One region of the Gordonia sp. NPDC127522 genome, then DNA from elsewhere that is predicted to be linked to it. Evidence: predicted binding sites of a transcription regulator. Region 1 holds the regulator's gene; each other region holds the start of a gene.

Region 1 (7,967 bases):
TCACCGAAGTTGGAGTAGTGCGCGAGGGTGCCGAGCTGACGCGCGACGGCGTCGGCGATCTCGGTGCGGCCGTGCCCGACGTTGGTGAACCACAGTCCGGCGGTCGCATCCAGGTAGGAGTTGCCGTCGCGGTCGAAGATCCACGCACCCTCTCCCCTGGTCACGACGAACGGCCCGCTGGCGGTCACCGCACCCATGTCGGCGAAACCGTGCCACAACGATCCAGTACCAGTGCTCGAACCATCAGCCATGGCCCCATGATGCCGGTCCACGCGGCCCGCGCGGCCACTGGGGTGAACCGGCATCGGCGCTTCCCCATATCCTGGAGTGATCATGTCGGCCCCGTCCTCGTCACCTGACCCGTCCCCGTCTCCACCGGACACCGCTGCACCGGACATCTCCCGCTCGGATCTGCTTCGCGCACTCGACGACGTGGGCCTCGTCGACGCCGACCGGTTGCGTCGTCGCATCGACCGGCTCGCCGCGCGCCCGGACGCCGCGAAGCGGCGGCAGCTCGTCGCCGATGTCGACAAGGCACGCGCCCGTCTCGACCGGCGCCGGGCGAGCGTGCCGATTCTGCGCTTCCCCGACGAACTGCCCGTCTCCGCAGCACGCGACGAGATCGCCGAGGCGATCCGCAACCACCAGGTCGTGGTCATCGCGGGCGAGACCGGCTCGGGCAAGACCACCCAGCTCCCCAAGATCTGCCTCGAACTCGGGCGTGGCATCCGCGGGTCGATCGGGCACACCCAGCCGCGGCGCATCGCCGCGAGCTCGGTCGCCAAGCGCATCGCCGACGAGACCGACACCGAACTCGGCGACGCGGTGGGCTATTCCGTCCGGTTCACCGACCGGTCGGGCGCCGACACCCTCGTCCGGGTCATGACCGACGGCATCCTGCTGCGCGAGATCGCCACCGACCCCATGCTGCGCCGCTACGACACCCTCATCATCGACGAGGCCCACGAGCGCAGCCTCAACATCGATTTCATTCTCGGCTATCTGCGCCGCCTGCTGCCCCGACGCCCCGATCTGAAGGTGATCATCACCTCGGCGACGATCGAACCGGCGCGCTTCGCACGGCATTTCAGCACGCCGACGACCTCGGTCCCGGTCATCGAGGTATCCGGACGCACCTATCCGGTCGAGATCCGGTACCGACCGCTGAGCCTGCAGGAACGCCCCGACGACGGGGACGACGCCGGCGGCGGCGAACATGCCGACCTCGACCAGATCCAGGGCATCGACGCCGCCGTCGACGAACTGTGGGCCGGTGGCCGCGGTGACATCCTCGTGTTCCTGCCCACCGAACGGGACATCCGGGAGACCGCAGACGCGCTGCGTCGACGAACCGGTGGCGGGAAAGGACCGACGGCCGAGATCGTCCCGCTCTATGCGCGGCTGTCGATCGCCGAGCAGCAGAAGGTGTTCTCCCCCTCCGACGGACGCCGGATCGTGCTGGCGACCAACGTCGCCGAGACGTCGGTGACCGTGCCCGGCATCCGCTACGTCATCGACACCGGCACCGCCCGTATCAGTCGGTACTCGACCAGGACCAAGGTCAATCGTCTTCCCATCGAACCGGTCTCACAGGCCAGTGCCCGGCAGCGGGCCGGTCGATGCGGTCGTGTCGCCCCGGGCGTCTGCATCCGTCTCTACAGCGAGAACGACTTCGACTCCCGGCCGGCCTTCACCGACCCGGAGATCCTGCGCACCAACCTCGCGGCGGTCATCCTCCAGATGACCTCGCTGAAACTGGGCGAGATCGCCGAGTTCCCGTTCGTCCAGCCGCCCGACGACCGCGCGATCCGCGACGGTATGGGTGTTCTCACCGAACTCGGCACCATCACCGTCCCGCGCGAGGGCGGGCCCCCGCGACTGACCCCGATCGGCCGGTCGATGTCGCGGATCCCGGTCGATCCCCGGGTCGCCCGCATGCTCATCGCCGGACACGAACTGGGTTGTCTCGACCACCTTCTGGTGATCGCCGCCGCGATGTCGCTCCCCGATCCCCGGGAACGGCCGGCCGAGCACCGTGAGGCCGCCGACGCCCAGCACCGGCGCTTCGTCGTCCCGCAGTCGGACTTCCTGTCCTACGTGGAGCTGTGGCGGTACCTCGGCGAACAGCGCAAGGAGTTGTCCGGCAGCCGCTTTCGACGTATGTGCGAACGGGAGTACCTCCACTTCCTGCGCATCCGGGAGTGGCAGGACCTCCATCGGCAGCTGACCGAGATCGTCAAGGACCTCGACTGGTCGGTCGCGCCCACCGAACTCGACGCCGACGCCGTCCACCGATCCATCCTGTCCGGGTTGCTCAGCAACATCGCCGCCCGCAACACCGAGGGCCGCGAGTTCACCGGTGCGCGCAACACCACGCTGATGATCTTCCCCGCCTCTCCGCTCGCCAAGAAGCCGCCCGCCTTCATCATGGCGGCCGAAATTCTCGAGACGTCGCGGCTGTTCGCCCACACCGTCGCCGGGATCGATCCGCTGTGGGCCGAGAAACTCGCCGGGGATCTGGTGAAGCGCACCCACAGCGAGCCGCATTGGTCGGCGAAACGCGGAGCGGCGATGGCCTACGAGCGCGTGACCCTCTACGGGGTCCCGCTCGTCGCCCGCCGGCGCGTCGACTACGGCCCCATCGACCCGGTGGTCTCGCGGGAGCTGTTCATCCGGCACGCTCTCGTCGAGGGCGATTGGCGGACGCAGCACGCCTTCTTCGACCGCAATCGCAAGCTTCTCGAGGCCGCCTCGGACGTCGAGAACCGCACGCGCACCCGGGGTCTGGTGATCACCGAGGACCAGCTCCTCGAGTTCTACGATCAGCGGCTACCGGCCGACGTCACCTCCGCCCGGCACTTCGACGCCTGGTGGAAGAAGGCCCGCCGGGCCGAACCCGATCTGCTGGATCTGCGTCCCGAGGACGTCACCGGAGGCACCGACGTCGCGCCGACGGACTATCCCGGCGCCTGGCAGCAGGGCGACACCCGACTCGAACTGCGCTACCGGTTCGAACCGGGCGCACCCGACGACGGCGTCACCGTCGTGATCCCGCAGGCACTGCTCCCCCATGTCCGACCGGCCGGCTTCGACTGGTCGGTCCCGGGCATGCGCGCCGAACTGGCCACCGCACTGGTCAAGTCGCTGCCGAAACAGCTGCGCAAGAGCATGTCACCCGCGCAGCGGTTCGCCGAACTCGCACTCGGCCGGCTCACCCCGCGCACGGAGCCGCTCACCACCGGGCTGGCGCGCGAGCTCTCGGCGATCACCGGGATGCGGGTGACCGCAGCCGATTTCGACACCGACCGGATACCGCCGCACCTGCGCATGCATTTCGCGGTGGCCGACGACTCCGGACGGATCGTCGCCCGCGCCGACTCGTTGCCCGAACTCCAGCAGACCGGAACGCCCGCGGCGCCGAAGACGGTGGCGCGCACCCTGTATCGGACCTGGACCGCCGACGGGATCGGCTCGCTCGCCGAGCAGACCATGGTTGATGTCGCGGGGCAGCGGCTGACCCGGTACCCGACGATCGACGTGGTCTCCGATGCGAAGGGCCACGCGCGGGGCGTCGTCGTCGTCGATGCGGCGAGCCCCGAGACACGAGACCGCCTCGGGCGACGCGGGATCGTCGCCCTCCTCGACCTCGCGATACCTCCGCTGCACAAGCGGATCGCCGGCTCGCTGAGTCCGGTCGAACGACTCGCCCTGAGCCAGAGCCCGTACTCGACCACCGAGGCACTGCTCGCCGACTGCACCCGACGGGCCATCCGGGACACCGTCGCCGACATCGACGACGCAGAACTCGCCGCGGTTCGCTCACCACAGTCCTTCTCGGCGCTGCTCGAACGGATCCGGCCACGGGTCGCCGCGGCCGCACCGGACTACTTCTCGCTGGCCGTCGCGGCCCTCAAACGGATGGCCCCGCTGCGGGCGGCGATCGACCGGCACGCCGGTTCGCTGGCTGCCGACGACGTCGCCGAACAGGTCGCCCACCTCGTGTTCGACGGATTCGTGGCGGCCACCGCGCGACGCCACCTGGAGAATCTGCCGCGCTATCTCGACGGCGCGCACGCACGTCTGGAGGCACTACCCGCGTCCGCAGCACGCGATAAGGCCGGGGTGGCCGCCGTCGATCGCGTCGTCGAACGGTGGGCCCAGCGCCTCGAACAGGTACCCGAGCACCGGCGGGCGGTGGTCGACGACGAGGCGCAGTGGCTCGTCGAGGAGTTGCGCGTGGGGCTGTTCGCCCAGCGTCTCGGTACCGCGTTCCCGGTGTCGGAGAAACGGGTCCTACGAGCTCTGGACCGACTCGGCTGACACGGGTTCGGCGAGCGCGCTCCCGGAACCCGAGGCCGCCTTCAGGTCGTCGATCTCGCGCTGGAAGTCCTCCACCGAGTCGAACGACCGGTACACCGAGGCGAAGCGAAGATACGCCACCTCGTCGAGATCGCGGAGCGGGCCCAGGATGGCGAGTCCGACCTCGTTGCTGGGGATCTCGGCCGATCCACTGGCGCGCACGGTGTCCTCGACCTGCTGGGCGAGTTGCGCGAGCGCGTCCTCGGCGACGTGGCGGCCCTGACAGGCTCGCCGCACGCCGCGCATGACCTTCTCCCGGCTGAACGGTTCGGTCACGCCGTTGCGTTTGACCACCGCGAGCACGGCGCTCTCCACGGTCGAGAACCGGCGACCGCACTCCACACAGGAGCGACGGCGGCGGATGGCCTGCCCTTCATCTGCGACACGCGAGTCGATGACCTTGGTGTCGTCGTTCTTGCAGAAGGGGCAGCGCATTGTGTCCTCACGCAGGTCGCGGGACGCTGGAACGCACCCGAAGCGTGCGCCCCGCCGCTTGTCGGCCGGCCCCTGTGACATCGAGGATACCGCCCGGCCTCAGCGGTACCGGGGGGTGAGCAGGGGCTGGCCCACCTGCAGCGCGCTCGAGCCCAGATCGTTCATCGCGACGATCTCGTCGATCACGACCTCGCGCGGCATCTCGGGTGCCACCCGCCCGGCGATCGAGCTGAGCGAGTCCCCCGAGCGCACGTGGACGACCTCGGAACTCACGGCGGACGGGGTCAGCGAGTCCGAGTAGTTCTGGCCGACGACACCGAACACCCAGACGACGAATGCCAGCCCGACGCCGGCGAGGACGGCGACCGCGGCGCGGCGACGACGACGGAACACCGCCGCGTCGGGCCCGACCGGGCCACGCGCGCGCACCCCGACCGGAGAGCCACAGTGGGTGCCGGCCACCCGCGGGGCCACCGGCGACGCACCCCGCGGCCGGGTGCCGGCCGGCCGGTTGTCGACCGGGCGGCCGCCGTCGGACAGCGGGGCGCGGGTCCGGACCCGATCGGCGGGGGGCCGGACGGCGTCGGGACGGTCGGTGCGGACGGGAGCGACGAGAGTGGCGGTGCGCATGGTGCCCTCCGGTGTTCGAGTGTCTGGGATCGTGCGGGTGTGGCGGTCGGTGTTCGAACATCGATCAGATGTTCGATGCACTGATGTTCGAATTTGTAGCACGGCGTCCCGACAAAGTCTCGCGACACATCGAACAAATGTTTGAGGTGCCGGTCGCACTCCGCTAGGCTCGGACCCGGCGCAAGCCATCTACCAGCACGTTCCGAAGACGAGAGGAACCGAACATGAGTGACACCGGCGATAGGCGCGGCCGAGCGCGGGGCGCCGACGACGAGGCCCCGTTCGACGCCGCCGCCGCCGAGGCCTCACTCACCCCGCGACAGGCCGGGGTCCTGGAGGTGATCCGCCGCTCGGTGCGCGAGCGCGGTTATCCGCCGAGCATCCGGGAGATCGGCGACGAGGTCGGCCTGGCCTCGACGTCGTCGGTGGCCCATCAGTTGCGGACGCTGGAACGCAAGGGGCTGCTCAAGCGTGACGCGAACCGTCCCCGTGCGGTCAACATCGCCCCGAGTGACACCCCGTCGCCGGACACCCCGTCGGCCGGCCAGCTGCCCGAGCCGACCTTCGTGCCGGTGCTCGGCCGTATCGCGGCCGGCGGTCCGATCCTGGCCGAGGAGGCCGTCGAGGACGTCTTCCCGCTGCCCCGTGAGCTGGTCGGCGAGGGATCGCTCTTCCTGTTGCGCGTCGTCGGCGAGTCGATGATCGACGCCGCGATCTGCGACGGCGACTGGGTCGTGGTCCGGCAGCAGAACGTCGCCGACAACGGCGACATCGTCGCGGCCATGATCGACGGCGAGGCCACCGTGAAGACCTTCAAGCGTCAGGGCCCCAACGTCTGGCTCATGCCGCACAACGAACTGTTCGATCCGATCCCGGGCAACGATGCCGTCATCCTGGGCAAGGTCGTCACCGTGATGCGGCGAGTCTGACCTCTCCACCGACCGAACCGTCGAGCACCGCCGCGGCAGCCTCGCGCGCCGCGGCGGGATCCGAGGTGGCCAGGGCTGCCTCGGCGGCGGCCCGGCAGTCCGGCGCGGACACCTCACCGAGCCGGGCCCCCACGGCCGCGGCAGCAGCAGGCGCGCTGGACAGCGAGGTGACCCCGAGACCGACGAGCACGCAGGCGAGGTTCGGATCGGCGGCGGCCTCGCCGCACACCCCGGCCGGCTTTCCCTGACGTGCGCCCGCCGCCGCGACACCCGCGATGAGGCTCAACACGGCCGGTTGCCACGGGTCGGTCAGTCCGGCGAGATCGGCCGACATCCGGTCGGCCGCCATCGTGTACTGGGTCAGATCGTTGGTGCCGATGGACACGAAGTCCACCTCGGCGAGGACGGCTTCGGCCAGGATCGCCGCCGCGGGCACCTCGATCATCACGCCGGCGACCAGACCACGGCCGCGGACCTCGGCGGCGAAGGTGCGCGCCTCCGCCGGCGAGGCGATCATCGGCGCCATGACCCACGGCGCGACGGCCGACCCCGACGCGGCCTGCGCGATCGCGTCGAGCTGATGCGCGCGGATCTCGGGGTGCGCCAGCGCGATCCGATCGCCCCGCACGCCGAGCGCTGGGTTCGATTCGTCGGGATGGGTCACGAACCGGAGCGGTTTGTCGGACCCGGCGTCGAGGGTGCGGATGACCACCTTCTGCCCGTCGAACGCATCGAGCACCTCCCGGTAGATCGCGGCCTGCTCGTCCACCGACGGCTCGTCGGCACGCTCGAGGAACGCGAGTTCGGTGCGGAAGAGCCCGACGCCCTCGACGGGGTACCCGGCCGCGGCGCGTGCCGACGACCCGTCGGCGACGTTGGCGAGCACCGCCACGGCCACCCCGTCGGCGGTCTGCCCCGGGCCGGCCCAGCCGGCGACGAGTGCGGCATGGCGCCGATCCTCGTCGACACGCGCCCGGGCCGCCTCCGCATCGGGCTCCACCTCGATCCGCCCGGCGCTGCCGTCGACGAGAACGGTTGTGCCGGGCTCGATCTCGTCCAGATCGGCCACCGCCACCACGCACGGGATCCCCAACTGGCGCGCGATGATCGCGGTGTGACTGGTCGGTCCGCCGAGGCGGGTGACGAGGGCGATGGTGCTCGTGGGGTCGAGGCCCGCGGTGTCGGCCGGCGCGAGGTCGTCGGCGAGCAGGACCGACGGCACCTCCGGAGTGGGCACACCGGGTTCGGGTAGGCCGAGCAGTTCGGCGAGGACCCGGTCGCGCACGTCGTTGAGATCGGTGACCCGCTCGGCCATCAGTCCGCCGAGTTTGGTGAACACCGCCGCGAACTGTTCGGTGGCCGCGACGGCGGCGGCCTCGGCGGGGGCGCCCTTGCCGATGAGCGCGGTCGCTGCACCGATCCAGCCGCGGTCCTCGGCCAGGCCCGCCGTCGCGGCGAGCACCTCGGCCGTCACCCCGGTGTTCTGCGACGCGCGCGTGCGCAGCCGCGCGGCGACGGCGCCGGCCGCGGTGGCGAAGCGCGTGACCTCGTCGGCGCGCCGTTCCTCGGCGATCTCCACACCGACGCCGAGCTTCTCCGGCGAGTGGTCGGGCC
Region 2 (7,967 bases), on a different contig from region 1:
CGGCCAGGCCGGGGGCCTGTTCGTCGTAGTGTGCGGTGAACCGCGGGTCGGCGACGTACATGTCGGCGAGGCAGACCTGCATGTCGTGATCGCAGTCGTAGAAGCGCCCGATCTGTGCGCGGTGCTCCTCGGCGAGCGAGTTCGCCTCGGCGGTGCCAGGAGTCACCCCGCGACGCATCGCGTCCGCGAGCCGCCGTTCCAGGTCGTCGGTCTCGTCCTTGATGCGCTGCCAGTCCTCCTTGGAGAACTGCCCGGTCCGCTTCTGGCTCTGCTTCCAGGCGTCGGTGTTCCCCCAGCGTTCCTCGGCCTCGGCGGCGTACTCCTCGCCTGGCCATTGGTCGCCGAAGATCTCGGCCTGCTCGGCCGCCGACAGGGCGATGCCTTCCTTTTTTGCGTTCATCATCTCCTCCAGTGAGGCGACCATCCGGAGCAGGCGATCGATCCGTTCGGTCAGCAACTCGCGCTGCGTCTCGAGGTGACCCATGGGGTCCACGTCCGGATCGTCGAGCAGGGTCGCTATCTGCTCGAGGGAAAAGCCCAGCTCGCGGTAGGTGAGTACCTGGTGGAGTCGTTCGACGTCGGTGTCGTCGTAGACGCGGTACCCGGCCGGTGTCCGACCGGATGGCACCACCAGGCCGATCTGGTCGTAGTGATGCAGCGTGCGGATGCTGACGCCGACCATGCCGGCGACGACACCGACGGTCAGCTCCCGGGTGTCCACCTTCGAAGTGTGCTTTTCCTCGCTCACATCGACAACCCTGCTGCCTGACGTCGCGTGAGGGTCAAGCGAGCGGAGCGATCGTGGACGACCCATGCCGTCGGCGTCATAGAAACTTGACATGTGTATCAGATTGGAAACTAGGGTACGTGTGCACCGAGCTCGGGCCGTCTGCCCGGTAGTGTTGGTATCACCTGCAACACCAGTAACACGCGTACCACGATCTGGAGTCACCGTATGTCCGTGCCGTATGGCCGCAGCCCCCGCCGAGGCCTCGGCATCCGAGCCCTGCTGACCGCGGCGTCCACCGTAGTCGCTCTCCTCGTCGGACTCGTCACGGCCGGCGGAGCCCAGGCAGCGGACGGGTACCCATACGTGAATCTGGGTGACAGTTACAGCGCGGGCGCATCGGTGTTCCCCCAGGCGACGAGTGCGGCGACCTTCTGCTCGAACTCGGCGATCAACTACTCCAGCCTCGTTGCCAAACGACGCGGTACCGAGGTCGTCGATGTCAGTTGCGCGGGCGCGACGACCGAAGACCTGACCAAGTCGCAGTATCGGTGGCAGGGACCGCAGATCAGCGCGATCGGACCGGACACCCGCTTGATCACCCTCACGATCGGCGCGAACAACAACGGACTGTTCAGCCATTCGACCTCGGCCTGCCAGCAGGCATGGCTGTCCGCGCCGCTGTCGGCGACCCCATGTCGCGACGAGTTCGGTACCTCGCTGGTCGACAAGATCGAGTCCTCGACCTACCCCGACCTCGTGAACGCCTTGCGCCTCGTCGGCCGCGAAGCGCCGCGCGCACGCGTCGTCCTCGTCGGATATCCGCGGATCTTCCCGGCCACGGGTTCAGCGCTCTGCTCGGCGTCGTTGCTCACGACACCCGGGGACACCGCATACCTGCATCGTGTCTTCAAAGCCCTCAACGACGCCATGCGCCGCGCCGCCGCAGCCACCCGCGTGACCTTCGTCGACATGACCAAGGTCTCCGCGGGCCACGACGCCTGCGCGGGCGAACGGCGATGGGTCGAGCCGACGCTGGGTGCGGTCAGCTTGCCCGCGATGCACGCCAACGCGCGCGGCCAGAAGGCAATGGCTGACCAGGTCGTGGCCGCACTGCGCTGAGGGACCGTTGTGCGGGTTGCTCGCCGTGTGGAGGCACTGCCCCATGGGCGGTAGGGGGTACTCATGGGACTCATTCGGTCGTACACCAGGCTCAGCGACGATGAAATGCACGAAATCAGCACGATGGGTTCGGCCCGGGACATCGCCGACTTCGTCGGCAGCCTCCGTGAAGCCGACCCGACCATCTCCACCGACATCGACAAGGCGTATCAGGCACTCGAGCTGATGTTCGACCGATCGGCGATGCCGGTGAACCCGGTCCGAGGGCACGGAATGGTGCCCGGCAACATCGACTTCGGTGAAGGTATCCCGAACTACATGAGTCCCGAGTACGTGGTGGCCACCCGGGACATCCTCGCGCACATCACCTTCGACACGTTGCTCGATGACACCACCGCGGCAGAACTCGCTCGGCAGGAGGTGTGGCCGATGATGCGCCATTGGGACGATGGGGCTGTCGAATACCTGCGAGAAAAGTACGCGATCATGGCTGGTTTCGTCAGCCTGGCCGCCGATCTCGACAACCACGTGGTGCTGGAGCTCGTGTAGGACAGACGTGCCGGCCGCGGGTGGGTTCGTAGCCGGCTCGAACACTTTGGCCCGGCTGCCCGACTGACGCCCCAAAAGAAGAACTACGGCGCGAAGCCGATGACCGCAGTGCCCTTCTGGCAGGCCGCGAGGACGCCCTCGAGCTGAGACGGTGCGCAGGTCCAACCGGCCACCGACTGCTGCTGACCGGTGGTGATCTTCGGTCCGTACTGGGTGGCGATGGTCCGCGCCGAATCGCAGGACACGTCGCCGGCGAGGATCATGACACGCAACGCGCCGTCGGGGCCCGGGATGGTGCCGCAGGTGGTGTCGGAGTCGCCGGATGCGGTCGCACTCGACGTCGTCGTCGACACGGGTTTGCGACCGGGGACCACCGGCGGCGAGGTGGCGGGCTGTTCGGCGGACGGTGATCCCGACTCCGCGGCGACGGCCTGGGTGGTCGACGACGCGGTGGTCACGTCCTGTTCCGCGCCGCAGGCCAGAATCGTGGACATCGCCGCCGCGAGTCCCAGGGTTGCCGCCGCGACCCTGATCGGTCGGCGAGAGCGGCTCGTGGTGGGACCGGTGGGACGAGTTCTGCGCGACATGGTTCACCACGGTAGCGAATGCGGTGTCGTCGACCGCACCGGTGGCCGGTGCCGGCCGTCGGTTTGGGATGGGCGCGCCCGACCTGCGAAGATGCTGGACGTGAGCAGTACCGGAACCGAAGTCGCCGACCCTACCTACGCCGTCGGCACCACCCTCGCCGGCACCCGTGGGCGCACGGGGACGATCACCACACCGCACGGGCCGATCCACACCCCCGCGTTCGTCCCCGTCGGTACCAAGGCCACCGTGAAGACGGTCCTCCCGGAATCGGTCTCCGCCCTCGGCGCCCAGGCCGTGCTCGCCAACGCCTACCACCTGTATCTGCAGCCGGGGCCGGAGATCATCGACGCGGCCGGCGGGCTCGGCGCGTTCATGAACTGGCGGGGGCCCACGTACACCGACAGTGGCGGCTTCCAAGTGATGTCGCTGGGTGCGGGGTTCAAGAAGGTCATCTCGATGGAGGCCACCGGCACCCCCGACGACGACCTCACCGCCAACGGCAAAGAACGGCTCTCGCGGGTCGACGACGACGGGGTGACCTTCAAGTCGCACCTCGACGGTTCGGCGCATCGGTTCACGCCGGAGGTGTCGATGCAGATCCAACATCAGCTGGGCGCCGACATCATTTTCGCCTTCGACGAGCTGACCACCCTGATGAACACTCGCGAGTACCAGGTGAATTCGCTCGAGCGCACCCACTTGTGGGCGATCCGCTGTCTCGCCGAACACAATCGGTTGAGCGTCGAACGCGCACACCGGCCGCAACAGTCGCTCTGGGGTGTCATCCAGGGCGCCCAGTACGAGGATCTGCGGCGCAAGGCCGCTCGTGACCTCGTCGCCTTGAGCGAGGCGGACCGCGCTGCCGGCGGAAAGGGCTTCGGCGGGTACGGGATCGGCGGAGCACTCGAGAAGGACAACCTCGGCACGATCGTCGGCTGGGTCAACGACGAACTCCCGGAGGACTCCCCGAAACACCTCTTGGGGATCAGCGAACCCGACGACATCTTCACCGCCATCGAGAACGGAGTCGACACCTTCGACTGCGTGTCGCCGACCCGGGTCGCCCGCAACGGTGCGATCTACTCACTCGACGGCCGGTACAACGTCACGAATGCCAAGTATCGCAGTGACTTCCGGCCGCTCGACCCCGAGGTCGAGAACTACACGTCGCAGTACAGCCGGGCCTACCTCCACCACCTGTTCAAGGCGAAGGAAGGACTCGGTCCGACTCTCGCGACGCTGCACAACGTGTCCTTCATCGTCACGCTCGTCGACCGGGCCCGCCAGGCCATCGAGAACGGCACATACACCGAGTACCGGGACGAGTTCCTGCGGCGCTACTACGGAGGTCCCCGGTAGGCGTGACCATTGCTCAGAATGGCGGTGGGTTGGCGTCGTTCCAGCGCTTCTCGGCGCGTTGGTGGCGTCGGAAGTCGTTGTCGCGCTGCGTGTTGAGTCTGTCGCGGGCGGGGTGATCGGGTGACCGTCTGGGGAAGAGCTTGTTGAACAGGTCGCGTCCGCTGAAGGCGTTGCCGACGAACATGTGTCCGGTGGGTGTGGTGAACCACGCGGTCTGGAATTCGTCTTGGTGGTCCTGCCAGCTGGTGAAGGTCTTGATGCGGTGATGGAACCGGCACAGCGGTTTGAGGTTACGTGCATCGGTCGGGCCGCCGCGACGCGGGTCGGTGTGGTCGAAGGGTTCGGTGTGGTCGAGGTCGATCTGCCAGACCGGCGCGTTGCAGCCGGGGAAGGTGCAGCACAGTTCGCCGGCGCGCACCAGGGCCTGCAGCTTCTTCGACGGGGTGTACCGCGTTGTCGAATTGCCCGCGTCGGGAGGCGATACCGGTGGCGCGTCGGGGGTCGGTGCGGGCTGGATGTAGGTGCGGCGGGCTTCGGCGAGGAGTGTTCGCGCGGTGTCGGCGTCGATGATGCCGTGGCGGTCGAGGAAGGCAGGGTCGTCGTCGAGACCGATCAGGGTCGACAGGTTCACCACGATGTGAAAGGTCGCGCGCGGCGCCGGCGATGACGACGTCGACGCGTCCGGCTCGGCCGGGTCGTCGACAACGACGTCGGCTGACGGGTCGACGATGGTGTCCGCCTCCACCATCGCAGCAGTCGGTTCAGGCGGCTCGACGGTATCCACTGTCGTGGCGTCGGAGTCTGGTGCTGTGTCGGGTTCGGTTGCGGCAGGTCGGCAGTCGTCGCATAGGCACGTGATGGCGGCTTCACCGCGAGCGAGCGCTTTGAGGGCGTCGACTCGGCGATTGGCCAACATCCGCGGGTCACCGGCGTGGACGGCGGTGGCGATCGACGTCAGGCGTGCGTCGAACTCGGCGGCATCAGCGGCGGGCAGGGTTCCGGAGATCCGGGACTGCCCGGGGGTGAAGCGGTCGGGTGTGATGGTCACCTTGCGGTCGGACTTGACTCGCTCCTTTCGTCGGCGGATCGCGTCGGGTGCCCACTTGGCGACGATGGAATCGACCATGGCGGTGAACCGGGCCGTCGACATCGGTGCGCGGGCGAAGATCGCTTCGGCGAGATGGGCGTCGACGGTCTGCATCTCTTCGTCGTCGGTGATGAGGTCGGTGCGTTTGAGGGCGATGAGGAAGCGGCGTTTGTCGATTCGACCGCACGCGAGTGCGTGTCCGGTGAAGGAGAGTCGGTAGCGCAGTGCGTCGCCGGCTTCGATGAGGTCTTTCGCCTCGGCCGGTGTCACGGTGAGGGTGGCGCCGACTTCGGCGATGGCCTGTTCGAGGCCGTTGGGCCCGAACTGCTCGTAGGGGTTCTCGCCGGCGGCCACTCGTGCGGACAGGTGCTCGAAGGCTTCGATGGAGTCGAGTTCGCCGCTGTGCGTCTCGGCGCGCCGCTGTGCGTAGTCCATCTCGCGTTCGTCGTGAATGAGACTGGCCACGACCATCATTCGATGAGCGGACGCCGCCGCCAAGCCGGCGCAGTGATTCAAGACCTCGACGAGTTCAGAAGCGGAGAGTTCATGGTCGGGACGAAAGCGCGGCTCGACTGACTCCTGCGATGGGTCCACCGATGTGGATCCGGCCCCCGCCCCCGATGACATACCTCCACAATACTCGAATATATGTTCGAGTCAAGGGTTTGATCTCGGGATCTCCCGGGTTGTCTGGCAATCGAAGCACGCCGCACCGACAGGAGTGAAGCGTCGCCTCGGTGGCCTCGACGGGCGCGGCGTCCTCGCTTCGCTCGGTCGACGCTGCTCGACCAGCGGGACTCTGCGGCGCTGCTCGACCAGCGGGACTCTGCGGCGCTGCTCGACAAGCGGGACTCTGCGGCGCTGCTCGACAAGCGGGACACTGCTCCTCTGCTCGACCAGCAGAGAGCGGCGGCGCACCACAACGAGCGACGGCCGACAGGCGTCAGCGCGAGTCCTCGGCAACCATCCGTTCGCGGATACCGCCGGCGACCCCGGTGCTGTTCGGGTTGGGGTCGTGGATCGCACCCGCGTGCGGCTCGACCGGTGTTCCCTTCTCGGTCTCGGACTTCGCAGTCGCCGCCGAGAACCGCTCGGTGATCCCGGGCATGAGGTGATGAGAAGCGTTGGCGGCCTTGGCCTTGTAGCCGACTGGCTGGTCCAGCTTCGGGTTCGTGCAGGCTGCCACGATCGCGTCGACCACGATCTGCGGATCGTCCATCGCGGACATCCGCGGTTCGTGTCCGGTGTAGTTGGCGGCGTGGACCCACCACGGTGTGTCCACGGCCCACGGCATGATGGTGCCGACCTTGATGGCGTCGTCGCCGGCCATGCGCAGCTCTTCGCTGATCGAGTGCCCGAGGCTCCGAACCGCCGCCTTCGTTGCGGCGTAAGTGTTCTGGAGTGCGATGGGTACCTCGCTGTCGACCGAGCCCACGTTGATGAGTGTTCCGCGACCCTGCGACCGGAAGACGCGCAGCGCCGCATGCGCGCCGTAGATCAGGCCCTTCAGGTTCACGTCGACGAGGCGAGCGTGGTCCTCGATCGGGATGTCCCAGAAGTACCCGACCGCGCCGACGCCGACGTTGTTCACCCACACGTCGATCGACCCGAACCGTTCGAGCGCGGCGGACGCGAGATGGGCGACGGCACGCGGATCGCTGACATCGGTGGGCACCGCCAGCGCCGATCCGCCCTTGCCGGTGATCTCTGCGACGACCTCGTCGAGCACCGCGGTTCGACGCGCCGCGACCACCACGTTCGCGCCCAGTTCTCCCAGTCGCACCGCGGCACCGCGTCCGAATCCGCTCGACGCGCCGGCGATGACGACGGTGGAGCCGCTGATTTCCTTGTTGTCTGTCATGGTGATCGCCTACCCGAGGCGGGGTTCACCAAACCGACTCGGAATGCGCTCAGCCCGCGGCGCGGGCCTGCCGGAAGGACTCGATAGCGGCGAGATCGTACGAGTTCGCCCCGGTCCCGATGCCCTGGGCGACGTGCGCGGCCACCGCGCAACCGAGTTCGGCGGAGTCGGCGAGACCGAGCCCGCGCAGTCGGCCGGTCAAGAACCCGGCGGAGAACGAGTCGCCGCAACCGGTGGTGTCCACGACGTCCACCTCGAACGCCGGCACCGCGACCACATCGTCGCCGGTCACGACCAGCGCGCCGTCGGCGCCGCGGGTGAGCGCGACGCAACCGACACCGCGGTCCAGGAGCGCCCGTGCGCCGTCGGTGAGGTCGTCGGTTCCGGTCAGTCCCCGGATCTGGTCGTCGTTGGGCAGCAGGTAGTCGAGGTGGGGAAGTGCGTCGGCTATCCACTCGAGAAGGCCGGGGTCGCCACCCGACAGCAGATCGGCCGACGTCGTGATCCCGCGGTCGCGCGCCCGGCCGAGGAGCTCTGCGGCGACGGCGCCGCCGAGGAACTCCGGGCCACCGAGGTGCAGGTGGTCGAGCCCGGTCAGCGCGTCTGCACCCAGGTCGTCGAGCGTGAACTGCGCGTTCGCCCCGATGCAGTGCCACGCGGGACGGTCCCCGTTG
Region 3 (7,967 bases), on a different contig from region 1:
GCGCCATCATCGCCTCGTCCGGTACGTCGAACGGTGCGCGGATTCCGAATCGGGACGCGGGGACGAAACCGAATCTCGGGTAGTACTCGGCGTGGCCGAGCACGACCACCAAGTTCTCGCCGTGCGCGCGGGCAACGTCGAGACCCGCGGCGATGGCCGCGGAGCCCGCCCCGGACCGTTGACACGACGGCAACACGGCGCAGGGTCCGAGCGTGAGCGCCGGTTCCGCGTCGACGCGGCACCGCGAATACAACGCGTACCCGACGATAGTGCCGTCGGCGTCGGTCGTGACGATCGACAGCCCGTCGATCCAGGCGTCGCTGTCGGCGCGCAGGTCGTCGACGATCCGTGCTTCGTCGGGGGTCGGGAACGCCGCGAGCACCACGTCGCGGATCGCGTCGGCGTCCCCGTCACGCTCGGCGCGGGTCGTCCACCTGCTCACTGGTTCCCCGTGCATCGAAGAGGATGTGCGGCCACGGCGGTAGTCACCGGCCGCACCCGCCGGCCGGCTGCCCGGAGAAGCGACGGTCGAGGAAGCCGAGCGCTTCGGCGCTCCACGGTATGAACGCCCGGGTGTGGTTCGAGCCGCGGTACTCGGTGAACGTCGTCGGCACCCCGCGGTTGCAGAACGAGCCGGCGAGGCGCGCGACATCGGCCGCGATCATCACACCGTCGCCGGTGCCGTCGACGGTGCCGACCCCGAGCATCATGGGGCTGCGCGGAGTGCCGAGCGTCCCCATCACATTCTGCGAGATCGCCTGTCGTACACCGGGAACGTCCAGCAGGCCGCCGACCGTCGGCACGAGGAGCTGGTGATCGGTCAGACCCGGGTACTTGTCGGCGAACGCCTCGATGCACTCCCCCGCGACCTGTCCGAGGACCTGCTTGCCCTTCGGGGAGAGGTAGGACTGCATGTCGATGCCGTAGGTCTCGGCGTACACCGCCATCAGCGCCGGGATCACGCCGGCCCAGTTCTCGCTGCCGTTGACGTAGCCCAGATTGTTGGCCGGATTCACCAGCACGCCACCCGCGGCGGCCCCGACGATGTTCAGCTCCGGCGCGTAGCGCGGCGCCAGCTCCGCACCGAAGCCGGTGGGGATCGATCCGCCGGAGTAGCCGAACAGTCCGACCGGTGTCCGGGCCGGCGCCCGCAGGTGACCGAGCGCGGTGCGGACACCGTCGAGCGCGGCGTACCCCGACTCGCGCCCCATCGTCCAGCGCAGCCCGCGGCCCTCGTAGTCGGGGGCGGCGACGGTGTAACCGGCGGCGAGGAGCCCGGAGATGAGCGTGATGTCGATCGGCGCCTCGCTCGCGTTGCCGCCGCGCAGCGTGTACGACGGGTCGCACTGTGAGCCGAGCGCGTCGTAGAACGAGTGGTAGGACACGACGCGACGGGGCGCTCCGGCAGCCGCACCCGGCGGGGAGATGACGGTGGTGACCGTCGCCGCCGGACGGCCGAACTGGTTCGTCGTCCGGTACAGGATCTGGGTGGCCGAGATCGGGATACTGGTTCCGCGCCAACCCAACTCGACCTGACGCGTCCGCAGCGCTGCGCCTGGTGACCGCGATTCGTAACCCGCGGGCGGAACGTAGAACGGGTCCTGCGACGGCAACTGCGCCGGCGCTGCCGCGGGTACCGGAACGGGCGCCGCCGACACCGTGGGCGCGAGGACGGACAGGGACGTCGTCAGCCCGAGGATCGCGGTCAGCGTTCCGAGGCCGCGGGAGAGAAGCCGCATGGATCGTCATCATGCCCGATATGCGGCGTCTGCTGTGTCGTTCGGTTCCGACTCGGCACGAGACCTCGCCCGGATGTCACACCCGGGGCGTCAGCCAGTGGTGGTGTCCGGCACCGGATTCTCGCCGGCGCGCTCGACCGCCTCGACCACCGGCGACATCGCCACCACCACCGCGCCGGGCACGGCGGCGACGAAGGCGATCACGGCGACGGCGCCCCAACCGGCACGCGTGGTGTCGCCGAGCACCAGGATGCCGATGACACCGGGGACGACCGTCTCGCCGACGACCAGAGCGGCCGACGCCGCGCTGACCGACCCCTTCTGCAGGGCGACGGTGAACATGTAGAAACCACCCGGGCCACACAGGATGATCGCGTAGAGCGCCGGGTCGGTGAGCAGTTCACCGAGATCGAAGGGGTCGAGGCCGTCGAGGATGCGCACCGCGACCGCGAGGACCCCGAACAGCACGCCGGCGGACAGGCCCGCCAGTACCGCGACACGACTCTGCATCCGCGGCAGGATCGCGGCGCCGAGTCCCAGGATCGCTGCTCCCACGACGAGCACCGCCCAGTGCAGCCACCATTCGTGCTCGTGACCCTCGTCGCCGGCCGAGAAACCCAGCAGGACCAGCGAGACGACGACGACCGCGATCGCCGTCCAGTCGCGGACCGACAACCGCGCGTGCAGGAACAGCGTGGCGAGCACGACGGTCACGACGAGGTTCGCACTGACGATCGGTTGCGCCAGGAACAGCGGGATCATGCGGGCGGCGACCATGTTGCCCAGGAATCCGATGCCGTCGAGCGCCGTCCCCGCGAGGAACGACACCGTCAGCATCGCGGTGATCGTCGACCGCAGCGACGGCGCCTCCCCCGGCGCGCCGGCGTCCTCGACACTCTGCGCGCCACGCGCCTGCAACACCGACGCGGTGCCGTACGCCAGCGCCGCGAACACCGCCGCGAGGATCCCGATCAGCATGGTCGAACAGTAACCACCGCCGGGCGGTCGTGCGGGACGATGACGATCGTGCCCCGCACGTCGAGTGAATCCGGTCGGTGAGCGCGATCAGTTCGTCGACGCGTCGGCGACGTAGGCGTCGGCGAACTCACCGACCGCGGGGATCGGCTGGATGCAGTCGAGGAGTACGCCGTCGGGACCTTCGACGATGAAGTGCCGCTGACCGAAGTCCTCGTCGCGCAACCGGAGTACCGGACGGAGTCCGTGTTCGTCCGTGAGACGCCGGTAGAGCACGTCGACGTCGTCGACCTCGATGTTGACCAGCAGTCCGGTGGCGGGTCGGCGGTAGCCCTCGGGGATCGTCGGATGAGCCGCATCTACGAGGGCCAGTTCGAACGCGCCCGTGCGCATGCTGACGTACCAGTCCGCGGAGAAGGTGACCTCGAAGCCGAGAACCCGCTGGTAGAAGCCTGAGGCCGCGGCCACGTCGGTGGACATGAGGACCGGGTAGACGCTGGTGACATTCATGATGAAACTCCTTTACGTACGATGTGTTTGTATAACCGACTATACATACGCAGCGTACGTAAAGGAACCTTCCGTGCCGAGAGCCTCCGCCGCGGCCGCAGCCGAGACGGCCCGTGCCGTCCTCGCCGCCGCCACCCGCCAGTTCGCCGATCGTGGATTCTCCGACGTGTCCCTCGACGACGTCGCCGAAGCCGCGGGCGTCACCCGCGGCGCCGTCTATCACCACTTTCGCAACAAGGGCGCGCTGTTCGCGGCGGTGGCCGCGGCCTGCCACCAGCAGGTCGCCGATGCGGTCGTCGCGGCGGCCGAAGCCGCCGGCACCGACCCGGCGCGCCAACTGCGCGCGGGCTCACACGCCTTCGTCGATGCCATCACCAGCGGACCTGCCGTACGAATCCTGCTGATCGACGGCCCGGCCGTCGTCGGCTGGGAGGAATGGCGACGACTCGACGAAGTGGGGTCGGCCGCCCACCTGCGCGAAGCGCTGGAGGCGGCGGGGGTCGACGAAGAGTTGGTCGACGTCCTCACGATGCTGTTGTCAGGAGCGATGAACGAGGCCGCCCTCTGGCTGGCCCGCCACCCCGAAGACGACACCGCCCGCGAACGGACACACCGAGCGCTGGATCGGCTACTCGACGCGATCATGTGAACGAACTCTGTTGTGACACAGCAATATCAATTCAAGCACAGAGCATCGACGCACGTTCCGTGAGCCACGGACAGGACCGCCGGGCGGGACTCCAGGATCGGTGGGCCGGCAGTCCCACGCGCCCATACCACACGGCACCGACAAGTTGTCGCCGACGAATACCGTTGCACAACAGTAATTTTCGGGTTGCGAGATGCCGGCTGTGCTGTACACTCGAACGTACATTCGCAGCAACGGTTCTCGGGGGGGTGGCCATGTCTGACGGATCAGCGACGCCGCAGCCGCGTGCCGTCGAGTTGATTGCCGACCTCCACCGCATCGTGGACGAGTTGCAGACGGTCGACCTGGGGTCGTGCACCGATGCCGAGTTGGCCGAAGTGGCAGCCGACACCGAGAAAGCGATCGCACGGTTGACCGTCGCCGGTGACCGGCAGATCGATCAGGTCGAGGCCCGCGACCTGCCCCGCAAGGCAGGCTGCCGAACACTCATGCAGTACATGACCCACCGGCTACGCGTCTCCAACCCGATGCGGCGTCGTAAGCAGATGGACGCCACCGCCACCCGCACCAGCCTCGGCGGCGACATCCTGGAACCCGAACATCCTTGCCTGGCAGAAGCTTTCGCTGCGGGAGCGGTCGGCACCGCGCACGTGCAGGCCGCCCTCGATGTCCTCGACCAGATCCCGCATGCTGTCGAACACGATGTGAAAGTCGCCGCCGAGCGACAGATGGCCGAAATCGCCGAAGCACACACCCCCGCCGAGATCACCCAACTCGGCGCGCGGCTGCTCGCCCACCTCGATCCCGACGGCACACTGTCCGACGACACCGACCAGAAACGACGCCGCGGCCTGTGGATCGGCCGGCAACGCGCCGATGGCACCGCCAAAATCTCCGGCACCCTGACACCCGCACTCGCCGCCCGGCTGACGATGATGTTCGCCGTGTGGGGCAAACCCGGACTCAACAACCCCGACGACCCCAACTCACCGTCCGGACCGGCCGGCACCGCCGACCCCGACGCCCTCACCGCCGCAGCCGACCGCGACGGCCGCACCCTCGCCCAGACGAACCACGACGCCCTCGACGCCGCACTCGCCGCAGGCTTCGCCGACGGAACACTCGGGACCTCGCACCGCGGCCTACCCGTCCAACTGATCATCAAAGCCGACCTCGGCGACCTGGTCCGTGAAGCCGGACTCGCGACCACCGCCACCGGCACCCTGCTACCCATCCGGGACTTGATCGCGATGGCCGGCGACGTCCAGCCATGGTTGGCGATCTTCAAAGACGCCACCACCGTGCCGCTGTACTTCGGGCGGGGCAAACGTCTGGCCACCCGCGAACAACGACTCGTCTCCTTCGCCCGCCCCGACGGGGAAGTATGTTCGGCACCCGGCTGCGACCAGCCCGCCACCCACGTCGACATGCATCACGCCCAGAAAGACTGGGCCAAGGGTGGTCTCACCGACATCAACGACCTCGCACCGGCCTGTCCGCGTCACAACCGCATGGTCGGCGACGCACCCGGGCAGTACACCACCCGCATCGAACGGTCCGGACCCGACGAAGGCCGCTGCGTCTGGCGACTCAACGCCGAACCCGGCGCCCCACCCAATCCCGAACACCTCAACCGCCGACCCGACATACCCCGGCGGTTCGCACAACATCTGAACACCGTGCGCGACGAGATCCACGGACCCCCAGCCAGGTCCGGGGACCAAGCACGCCCGAACTCGTCGCGCCCGAACCGGTCGCGCGCCGACGCCGTCGGCTACGGCGACAGCGGCCGGCGGCTCGAACTCGCCTACCGACGACTCGTCGACCCACCGGCACCGCTGGAGCACCTCACCACCAAACCCCTGCCCCCAGTCGAAACAGAACTCGCACGCATACTCACCGACCACCGGTGACGGGCCGACCTACTCATCAAGCAGGTGAGCCGCATTCGGCGCGTACCCGGTCAGCTCCTCACCGGCGCTCGACCTCGCGCGGCGGATGGCCGTACCCGCGAGGCGCATTCGTCGCGTCGGCCGTTTCGACCGCGGTGACGGCACCCGACGACGCCAGTACGACGCCGCCGAGAACTGCGCCGAGGAAGGCCACGATCGCGACCGGACCCCATCCGGCACGCGTGACGTCGCCGAGGAACGCGATGCCGACCGCCCCGGGCAGAACCGTCTGACCGACGACCAGCGCGGCGGCCGCGCCGTTGACCGAGCCGGTCTGCAGCGCCACCGTGAACAGGTAGAAACCGCCGATCCCGCTGAGCAGCAACGCGTACAGTGCGGGGTCGGTGAACAACACCGACAGATCGAGGGGGTCGAGACCGTCCAGGATGCGAGAGGCCACCGCCATCACACCGAAGACGGCCCCGGCGATGAGACCGGTCACCGCCGCGATGTGCTGACGCAAGCGGCGCATCACGATGACGCCCAACGCGATCAGCGCCGGTCCGGCAACGAGTACCGCCCAGTGCATCCACGCCTCGTGCTCCACGCCTTCGCGACCCGCCGAGAGCGCGAGCAGCACCAACGACAGCACGATCACCGCCCCGGAGATCCAATCCCGCAGCGTTAGGCCGACTTTCAGGACCACCATCGCCAGCAGCGCGGTGGCCACGAGCCGTGCGGAGATGATCGTCTGCGACAAGAAGAGCGGGATCAGCCGTGCCGACGCGATGGTCGCGACGAAACCGATGATGTCGAAGACGAATCCGACGAGGAACGGCACCGTGAGCATGGTGGCCGCCGTGGAGCGCAACGACGGATGCGCGGCGGCGGACCGACGGCGCTCCTCACGGATCGCCGCTCGCTGCGCGACCTGCTCGGCGCCCAGCGCCTGCAGCACCGCGGCGGCGGCGAACGCCAGCGAACCGATCACCGCGATGACGATGCCGGCGGTCATGACAGGAGCTCAGCTCAACGCGGGGTGAGCACGTCGGTGCCCACGAACTTCGCGAGTTCGGCGGGCAGCCGGACCGAACCGTCGGGTTGCTGATGGTTCTCGAGGATCGCGACCAGCCAGCGGGTGGTCGCCAGCGTTCCGTTGAGCGTCGCGGCGGTCTGCGGTTTGCCGTTCTCGTCGCGGTAGCGGATCGAGAGGCGTCGTGCTTGGAACGTGGTGCAGTTCGACGTCGAGGTCAGCTCGCGGTAGGTGCCCTGCGTCGGCACCCAGGCCTCGCAGTCGTACTTCCGCGAGGCCGACGAGCCGAGGTCGCCGCCGGCGACATCGATCACGCGGTACGGCACGTCGATGGCGGCGAGCATGTCCTTCTCCCAGCCCAGCAGGCGCTGGTGCTCGGCCTCGGCGTCCTCGGGCCGGCAGTAGACGAAGCCCTCGACCTTGTCGAACTGGTGGACGCGGATGATGCCGCGGGTGTCCTTGCCGTAGCTGCCGGCCTCGCGTCGGAAACAGGTCGACCAGCCGGCGTAGCGCTTCGGACCGTCGGACAGGTCGAGGATCTCGTCCATGTGGTACCCCGCGAGCGGCACCTCCGACGTGCCGACCAGGTACAGATCGTCGTCCTTGTCGAGGTGGTAGACCTCGTCGGCATGGGCGCCGAGGAACCCGGTTCCCTCCATGACCTCCGGCCGGACGAGCACCGGCGGGATCATCAGGGTGAACCCGTTCGCGGTGGCCTTCGCCGCGGCCATGTTCAGCAGTGCGAGCTGGAGCTGCGCGCCCTGGCCGGTGAGGAAGTAGAACCTCGACCCCGACACCTTGGCGCCGCGCTCCATGTCGAGCAGTCCGAGCGACTCACCGAGTTCGAGGTGGTCCTTCGGGTTCTGGATGTCGCGGGGCTCGCCGACGTGCTCGAGGACCACGTAGTCGTCCTCACCGCCGGCGGGCGCCCCATCGGCCACGATGTTGGAGATGGCCCGATGGGCCTTCGCCGCGGCCGCATCGGCCTCGGACTGGCGCGCCACCGCGGCCTTGACCTGCTCGGCGAGCTCCTTGCCCTTGGCCAGCAGCGCTTGCTTGTCGTCGCCCTGAGCCTTCCCGACCTGCTTGCCGAGAGCTTTCTGCTCGGATCGCAACGCGTCCGCCTCGACGATTGCCGCCCGGCGCTCGGCGTCGGCGGCGAGCAGCGC

What was found. Region 1 encodes LexA, which represses DNA repair genes until DNA is damaged. Its sites were predicted from a motif close to CGAACANNTGTTCG; they were not measured.
Region 2: a site for LexA is predicted at 6,074-6,087, ahead of ACFVHY_RS21220 (DUF222 domain-containing protein). Genes of this name have one in related genera too.
Region 3: a site for LexA is predicted at 4,088-4,101, ahead of ACFVHY_RS14475 (DUF222 domain-containing protein). Genes of this name have one in related genera too.

The regions. Positions count from the first base shown of each region.
Region 1 is NZ_JBHXVK010000003.1:287,315-295,281, reverse strand. Features, by position in the region: gene ACFVHY_RS08910 (aspartate aminotransferase family protein) at 1-251, opposite strand, end outside; gene hrpA (ATP-dependent RNA helicase HrpA) at 334-4,320, shown strand; gene nrdR (transcriptional regulator NrdR) at 4,294-4,794, opposite strand; gene ACFVHY_RS08895 (LysM peptidoglycan-binding domain-containing protein) at 4,894-5,424, opposite strand; gene lexA (transcriptional repressor LexA) at 5,649-6,353, shown strand; gene ACFVHY_RS08885 (phosphoenolpyruvate--protein phosphotransferase) at 6,331-7,967, opposite strand, start outside.
Region 2 is NZ_JBHXVK010000019.1:47,503-55,469, forward strand. Features, by position in the region: gene ACFVHY_RS21195 (MerR family transcriptional regulator) at 1-721, opposite strand, end outside; gene ACFVHY_RS21200 (SGNH/GDSL hydrolase family protein) at 956-1,849, shown strand; gene ACFVHY_RS21205 (DUF1877 family protein) at 1,913-2,398, shown strand; gene ACFVHY_RS21210 (hypothetical protein) at 2,482-2,985, opposite strand; gene tgt (tRNA guanosine(34) transglycosylase Tgt) at 3,077-4,345, shown strand; gene ACFVHY_RS21220 (DUF222 domain-containing protein) at 4,359-6,059, opposite strand; gene ACFVHY_RS21225 (SDR family NAD(P)-dependent oxidoreductase) at 6,376-7,293, opposite strand; gene ACFVHY_RS21230 (carbohydrate kinase family protein) at 7,343-7,967, opposite strand, start outside.
Region 3 is NZ_JBHXVK010000007.1:170,301-178,267, forward strand. Features, by position in the region: gene ACFVHY_RS14450 (GNAT family N-acetyltransferase) at 1-442, opposite strand, end outside; gene ACFVHY_RS14455 (lipase family protein) at 486-1,739, opposite strand; gene ACFVHY_RS14460 (DMT family transporter) at 1,830-2,717, opposite strand; gene ACFVHY_RS14465 (VOC family protein) at 2,805-3,224, opposite strand; gene ACFVHY_RS14470 (helix-turn-helix domain-containing protein) at 3,298-3,873, shown strand; gene ACFVHY_RS14475 (DUF222 domain-containing protein) at 4,128-5,786, shown strand; gene ACFVHY_RS14480 (EamA/RhaT family transporter) at 5,845-6,780, opposite strand; gene serS (serine--tRNA ligase) at 6,795-7,967, opposite strand, start outside.